3 regions of the Peribacillus sp. NPDC097197 genome follow, and region 2 is predicted to be linked to each of the others. Evidence: riboswitches for the same ligand, from Rfam matches in the RefSeq annotation. Region 2 holds a riboswitch; each other region holds the start of a gene.

Region 1 (2,270 bases), on a different contig from region 2:
GATACCTTCCTTTGTTTAAGTTTTTATAATACAATTAGTATAACACATTGGATTGAATAGTCTATACTATTTAACTTTTTTTGTGAATGAAAATGGAATAGTCACATTAATCAATTATCTCACTTCGAGTGTAACCTTATGTATAGTGCGGGCATATACTTGCAGTGAGTCATCCTGGATGGATGTTTTTGAATCTGGTTGATTCGGGAGACGATCTGGATGAAGTGAATCTAGGATGTGAAAAACGATTGCTGCCACAAGTCTTTGTGAAGTCCCGTTTTAGGATTAGTGTACCTTTTCATTTATATAGGAAGAAAAGAAGTGAACAACCATTTATGTATCTGAAAAAGGGATGAATATAGGGGTTCGGATGGTATGTTCATTTTGTCTGATTTATCCATTGTAAGTAAATGGTCTTATCTTCTTAGTTTACACTCTTTAAGAATACTATTTATAGTCCGGCTGTGCCAGATAAAAAGTTTTTTTATTTTTCATTGGGGAAAAATGTTCTATTTAGAAAAACATTGACAAATTCAGACTAAATACGATAGTATCTTAAATTGTACGGATTCTCTTATCCCGAGTTGGTGGAGGGACAGGCCCTTTGAAACCCAGCAACCTGCCATATTGAACTTGACTCCAAGGTCAATCGCCGAAAATAAAGCGATGAACCTTCAAGGAATAGTGGTGATGGTGCTAACCTGAGCAAGGTAAAAAACCCTTGAACGATAAGAGTGAAAGGATAGATGATAGAATTTTTAAACCTTTCCTCATTGCCAGGGAAGGTTTTTGTGTTTTTATTCATTAATTCTGTGTCTATGATTGAAACTAATAAGGGAAACGAGTTCCGTAAAAGATCAGGCTCATGCCTACAACATACTAACTTCCAAGGAGGAAATAAGATGTCAAAGAAACGTCTATTTACTTCTGAATCTGTGACAGAAGGCCATCCGGATAAAATTTGTGATCAGATTTCAGATTCCATTTTAGATGCAATCCTAGCTAAGGATGCAAATGCACGCGTTGCGTGTGAAACAAGTGTAACGACAGGTCTTGTACTTGTTGCTGGAGAAATTACAACATCGGCTTACGTGGATATTTCACGCATTGTCCGCGATACGATTGCAGGTATCGGGTACACTCGTGCGAAATATGGTTTCGATGCCGAGACTTGTGCTGTGCTAAGCTCGATCGATGAGCAGTCTGCTGATATTGCAGCGGGTGTTGATAAAGCATTGGAAGCACGTGAAGGTACGATGTCCGATGAGGAAATCGATGCTATCGGTGCAGGGGACCAAGGTCTTATGTTCGGATTCGCGTGCAATGAAACGGAAGAGCTTATGCCACTTCCCATTTCATTGGCTCATAAGCTATCATTCCGTCTTTCTCAAGTTCGTAAAGATGGCACGCTAAGTTATTTACGTCCTGATGGAAAAACGCAGGTAACGGTTGAATATGATGAAAATAACCTACCTGTACGTGTAGACACAATCGTCATCTCCACACAACATGATCCTGAAGTGACACTTGAACAAATTCAAGCCGACTTAAAAGAACATGTGATTAATGCGGTCGTACCGGCTGACTTAATCAATGAAGATACGAAATACTTCATCAACCCGACTGGCCGTTTTGTAATCGGCGGACCTCAAGGGGATGCTGGTCTTACTGGCCGTAAAATCATCGTTGATACGTACGGCGGATACGCTCGTCACGGCGGCGGTGCTTTCTCTGGTAAAGATGCAACAAAAGTGGACCGTTCTGCTGCATATGCCGCTCGTTACGTTGCGAAGAACATCGTAGCTGCTGGCCTGGCTGACAAAGCGGAAGTGCAATTGGCCTACGCAATCGGCGTGGCTAAGCCTGTATCCATCTCAATCGATACATTTGGAACGGGAACAGTAAGTGAAGAGGTGCTAGTGGAATTGGTAGAGGCGAATTTCGACCTACGTCCAGCTGGTATCATCAAGATGCTTGACCTACGTCGCCCAATCTACAAGCAAACAGCTGCATATGGTCACTTCGGCCGTACAGATGTTGATTTGCCTTGGGAGCGTACGGATAAAGCAGAAGCTTTAAAAACACAAGCTAAAGCGTAAATCATATGAGAAAAGGTGCCTTGCTTTAATGCAAGGCACCTTTTTTGATGGGCAAAAATAGGATTAAATATGGCTTCCTAGGGAATAATTCAAGGAATCCTATTTTTAGCTAAGCGTTTTTTGTAATCATACGATTGGTGTTACTTTATTCGGTCAGCCTGTTTATAGAGT
Region 2 (2,270 bases):
CTCAAGGTTAGTGGCCTTGATGGTCCCTAAGGCAAAAAGCTTGGCATAATCCATAAGATAGATATAGTCCTGCTTTAAGTAATAGGCGAATTTCTTTTCTGATAGTGTCCCGTCTCCAATTGCTTGAACGAAAGGATGAGTATGATTCTTTTTCCAAATTTCTTTTGAACGTTCGTGAAGTCTAGCACTGAAAGTTTTCATTTGGGTTTTCGCCATGATTTTTCCCCCTTATAATTCATTCACATACAAAGGAGGGGAGTGTCCAAAAATGAAGAACAGCCGCTTTCATATAGAAAGCGGCTGTTCTAGGAATGTACGAATCCCTTTTTCAACCTGCTTTCCTCCGCTGGTATGACCAGATCAGGTACAAAGGGTTTGATTCTCAGCCTATTAATGGCTCCCCTAGCAGTTTATTATTCAATTAAACGAAAACCCCGTTCCTGAAAACGGAACGGGGCAGATGGATGAAGTCAAATATACGACGACGATATCATCCACTTTCCTCCGCCGGCATCACCCGGATCAGGTTCAAAGGGTCCGGAACATCATTCCATCTCAGTCTTTTAGAAGACTCCCCTAGTGGTATTTCGTATGTGATTATTGTCATCATATCAGATAAAAAGGAAAATGCAACCTTTGAATCCAATAGAATTTTATGAGTATCTTGTGGCGTGAAAGGGGTAGTAGGATAAAATCCCCATTGGCAAATGGAGCATACCTAACCCACGGTCAATTGGAGGAAAATATAGTTATTAGCAAAATAGGGATATGGTCTTACCTTGTGCTAAAAGGGCACACGGAAAAATAATATAAAAATTAAAAATTAAAAATTATTTGAATGCAATTGACTTATCCTTGCAAGTGGGATAAAATCATGTCAAAATCATTTATATTCTGTATTCTTATCCAGAGAGGTGGAGGGACTTGGCCCTATGAAACCTCGGCAACAGACCCATCGGGGAACTGTGCTTCTTCCAACAAGCAATCGCTTGGAAGATAAGAAGAGACGAACGGACCTCTGTCGACCTCTTCTTGGATTAGAAGGGGTTTTTATTTTTGTCAAATAGGGTTTAAGAATCCCGTACAACAGGTATATATATTTTGGCTTTAGCAAAGCCTATAAGATTAGGGGCATTATATGTGGAAAATATGAATAAAAGGAAAGGGGCCATTCATATGGCAGAGTTTTTCGAGAAAAAAGAACAGAGGAGAGCATTGTTGATAGAAGAACTATTATCAAATGGTGTATACAAAACCTCTGATGAAAAGCATCTCTATGATGCTCCATTAAAAGCTCTTGAAGATGAATATAAGATTGTTATAGATAAATCAGGTAATGAGTCACCTCCAGAGTGCATGACTTAGTTAACCTATAGTGAACAATCAAAGAGAAAAAGCATTTGCTGTGTAAAGGCAAATGCTTTTTCTCTTTGAACTGACATAAAAAGTACAAAATAGAAAAATATAATGGGTATTTTGTCACATTTCACTAGTGAAATAACATATTTAAAACATGTAAAATGATTGATTTCGCCTAGTGCTTTGGTTATGATAAAAATGTAAAATAATTGAAAAATAGGAAGTGATTATATTGAAGCCTCCTCATATAACAACAGTTGAAAAAATTGAAGAAAAACGAAAAGAAATGATTATGTTAGCAAAAAATTATGGTTTGACAAGCAGGATGACCATTCAAGCAAGTCAAGAGTTGGATTCTTTATTGAATGCGGTCACACATATAAAATTCCTGGGAGTTTGTCGCGAATAATCAGTACATCCCACTAGACCATTCAAATCCAGGCAATCGCCTTTTGCAATGGAAGTCATGTAGTGACACGTTTACCAAGAATGACCAAATCGCGTTCCACTCCATCGAGTTCTGCTATTTTCGGTAAATGCGCCCATTTTTCAAAACCAAATTTTGAAAAAAGCTTAATACTTGGTGCATTGTGTGCGAAAATAAATCCAAGAAGTGTCTTAATCCCTATCTTCGGACTCACCTCTATAGCCTTTTGGATTGAAAGTTGTCCAATTCCTTTCCCACGGAACTCCTCATCTATATAGATGCTAATTTCAGCGGTAAAATCATATGCGGGTCTACCATAAAAAGATTGAAAACTCATCCACCCAGCTGTTTTTCCATCATGTATGATCATATATAATGGCCGTTTGAGAATATGATGTTCCTCAAACCATTTGAGCCGTGATTCTACTGTAACTGGTTCTGTATCCGCAGTGACCATCCTCGAAGGTACTGTAGAATTGTAAAT
Region 3 (2,270 bases), on a different contig from region 2:
TGCCCTGGCGTAAAGATTGGCTCCCATGTTTGAGTGCGTGAATGGACGACCCCTCCTAATGGTTCTGCCTTGAAGGCATCCCTATCTCCCCAAAAAACTCTACGGTAAACGGGATATTCTGCATCCTTTGCACAAATATCGAGGGACATCGGATGAATATAGATGGGAACGTTCCTATGTTCCTGTATCCATGCGGCCCCACCCGTATGGTCCTCATGATAATGCGTCAGCGCAACCATATCGTAATCAGCGGTTTCAAAGAATGGAGTAAGTTCCTTCAACAAGATTTTTGCACCCGTATCAACTAACATGCCATCGGTTAAGAACACATTCACGCTCATGCCTGATTTGTTTCCTTCCGGTGTCCCTTTTACGCAAACCACATCGTTTATCGTTTTCATTTCCAGCATGACTTTCCACCCCAATCATTTTTTTGGAAAAACTCATCATCCTTTATTTACTAATTTACTTACAATAAATGTATTATCTCTCCATACTTTTTACAAGTATAATATTTTTTCTAATGATGGGAGTGATCAAAGTCCATATTCTTACGCAGACAGGCCATGTAAGATCCGGGACGTTCCGTGTAACTTAGCAAATGGCCACTATAATCTGGGCAAGTAGATCGTTTGATTCATAATCTTGATAAAATTCAAAAAATAATTGACATTACTGTATTTAACAAATAATATAGATTATATTAAAAAAATAATAAAATACTAAAATAGTAATTAACTTATCAAGAGTGACTGAGGGACCAGGCCCTATGACGTCCGGCAACCGCCCCACATCGGGAATGGTGCCCCTTCCTGCAGAATGAAATACCATTCTGAAAGATAAGACGGGATATAATTTCGCTGCCTCTTTCTGAATGATAGAGGTAGCTTTTTTATGTATAAGGAGGATAGCATCATGATTGAAATTCGTTCAGTTCGAAAGGAATATATCTCGAAGAATACCCGAGTTATCGGAGTGGATAATGTATCTTTAACCATTCAAACGGGAGAGGTTTATGGGATTGTCGGGTATAGCGGCGCGGGAAAGAGTTCATTGATTCGCTGTCTGAATCTTCTTGAGCGTCCGACCAATGGTAGCATCATCATCGATGGCGTCGACTTAACAACCTTATCAAGCCAGGAGCTTCGCAAACAACGCCAGAAAATCGGCATGATATTTCAGCATTTTTCCCTAGTCAGTTCCAAAACGGTTTTTGACAATATCTCCTTCGCCTTGAAAGCCGCCCATCAACCAAAGGAGGTCATTACTAACCGCGTTCTGGAACTTTTGGATATCGTTGGCCTTCGGGATAAAAAAGATGTTTATCCGGCTCAACTCAGTGGCGGACAAAAACAGCGGGTAGGCATTGCACGGGCCTTAGCGAATGACCCTACCGTCCTATTATGTGATGAAGCGACATCAGCCCTTGATCCAACCACTACGAAGTCGATCTTACAGTTGTTGAAAAAGATCAATAAAGAACTGGGCATCACCATCGTGCTGATCACCCATGAAATGGAAGTGGTCAAGGAACTGTGCCATCGTGTCTCCGTCATGCAAGATGGACGAATTATTGAAGATGGCCCTGTTTATGAAATATTTTCACAACCCAAACAAGAACTGACTAAGCAGTTCATCAGCAGCGTGCTGGATTTTGAACTTCCTCCCCACCTTATAAGGGAAAACAAAGGAACGATTATCAAAATACAATTTGAAGGGCAAACCGCTGGTGAATCGATTCTCTCGGATACTCTACAAAACTATTCTGTCAGAGGGAATATCCTGCACGGGAAAATTGAATATATCCAGGATATCCCTCTAGGAATCTTGATCATCGAATTGATTGGTGAGCCTGAAGAAGTGCAAGTAGCCCTTGAATACATAATAAGCCGGACCCGATCCGTGGAGGTGTTAAAGCATGTCACTGCTTGATTCCATCATCAATATTTTGCCTGACCTTAATAAAGCCTTTCTGGAAACGATTTATATGGTCGGAATTTCCCTTGCGGTTGCCCTCCTGATTGGACTGCCTCTAGGAGTATTGCTGTTTACGACGACCAGGAATTTGTTCTTTGAAAATATCACGTTGAATCGGTCCCTCGGTTTCGTGGTTAATCTAGTCCGCTCGATTCCGTTTATCATTCTTTTAGTCGCTTTGCTTCCTTTAACCGAATTCCTTACCGGGTCAACGATTGGACCGCTAGCGGCTTCCGTTTCCCTATCAGTCTCCGCCATACCTTTTTTCGCTAGGATCGTAGAATCTACATTGA

The links. A riboswitch is a leader RNA that binds a small molecule or an ion and turns the genes downstream of it on or off. The one in region 2 is predicted to bind S-adenosylmethionine.
Region 1: it holds a riboswitch for S-adenosylmethionine, as region 2 does, so the genes downstream of both, metK (methionine adenosyltransferase) here and ACQKL6_RS10360 (Fur-regulated basic protein FbpA) in region 2, are expected to answer to the same signal.
Region 3: it holds a riboswitch for S-adenosylmethionine, as region 2 does, so the genes downstream of both, ACQKL6_RS18200 (methionine ABC transporter ATP-binding protein) here and ACQKL6_RS10360 (Fur-regulated basic protein FbpA) in region 2, are expected to answer to the same signal.

The regions. Positions count from the first base shown of each region.
Region 1 is NZ_JBNNST010000007.1:44,906-47,175, forward strand. It holds SAM riboswitch class I at 572-735, shown strand; gene metK (methionine adenosyltransferase) at 903-2,099, shown strand; gene ACQKL6_RS11040 (gamma carbonic anhydrase family protein) at 2,240-2,270, opposite strand, start outside.
Region 2 is NZ_JBNNST010000006.1:174,613-176,882, forward strand. It holds gene tenA (thiaminase II) at 1-216, opposite strand, end outside; TPP riboswitch at 322-414, opposite strand; TPP riboswitch at 483-588, opposite strand; SAM riboswitch class I at 900-1,003, shown strand; gene ACQKL6_RS10360 (Fur-regulated basic protein FbpA) at 1,102-1,365, shown strand; gene ACQKL6_RS10365 (aspartyl-phosphate phosphatase Spo0E family protein) at 1,592-1,768, shown strand; gene ACQKL6_RS10370 (GNAT family N-acetyltransferase) at 1,824-2,270, opposite strand, start outside.
Region 3 is NZ_JBNNST010000018.1:54,879-57,148, forward strand. It holds gene ACQKL6_RS18195 (MBL fold metallo-hydrolase) at 1-410, opposite strand, end outside; SAM riboswitch class I at 737-846, shown strand; gene ACQKL6_RS18200 (methionine ABC transporter ATP-binding protein) at 916-1,932, shown strand; gene ACQKL6_RS18205 (methionine ABC transporter permease) at 1,919-2,270, shown strand, end outside.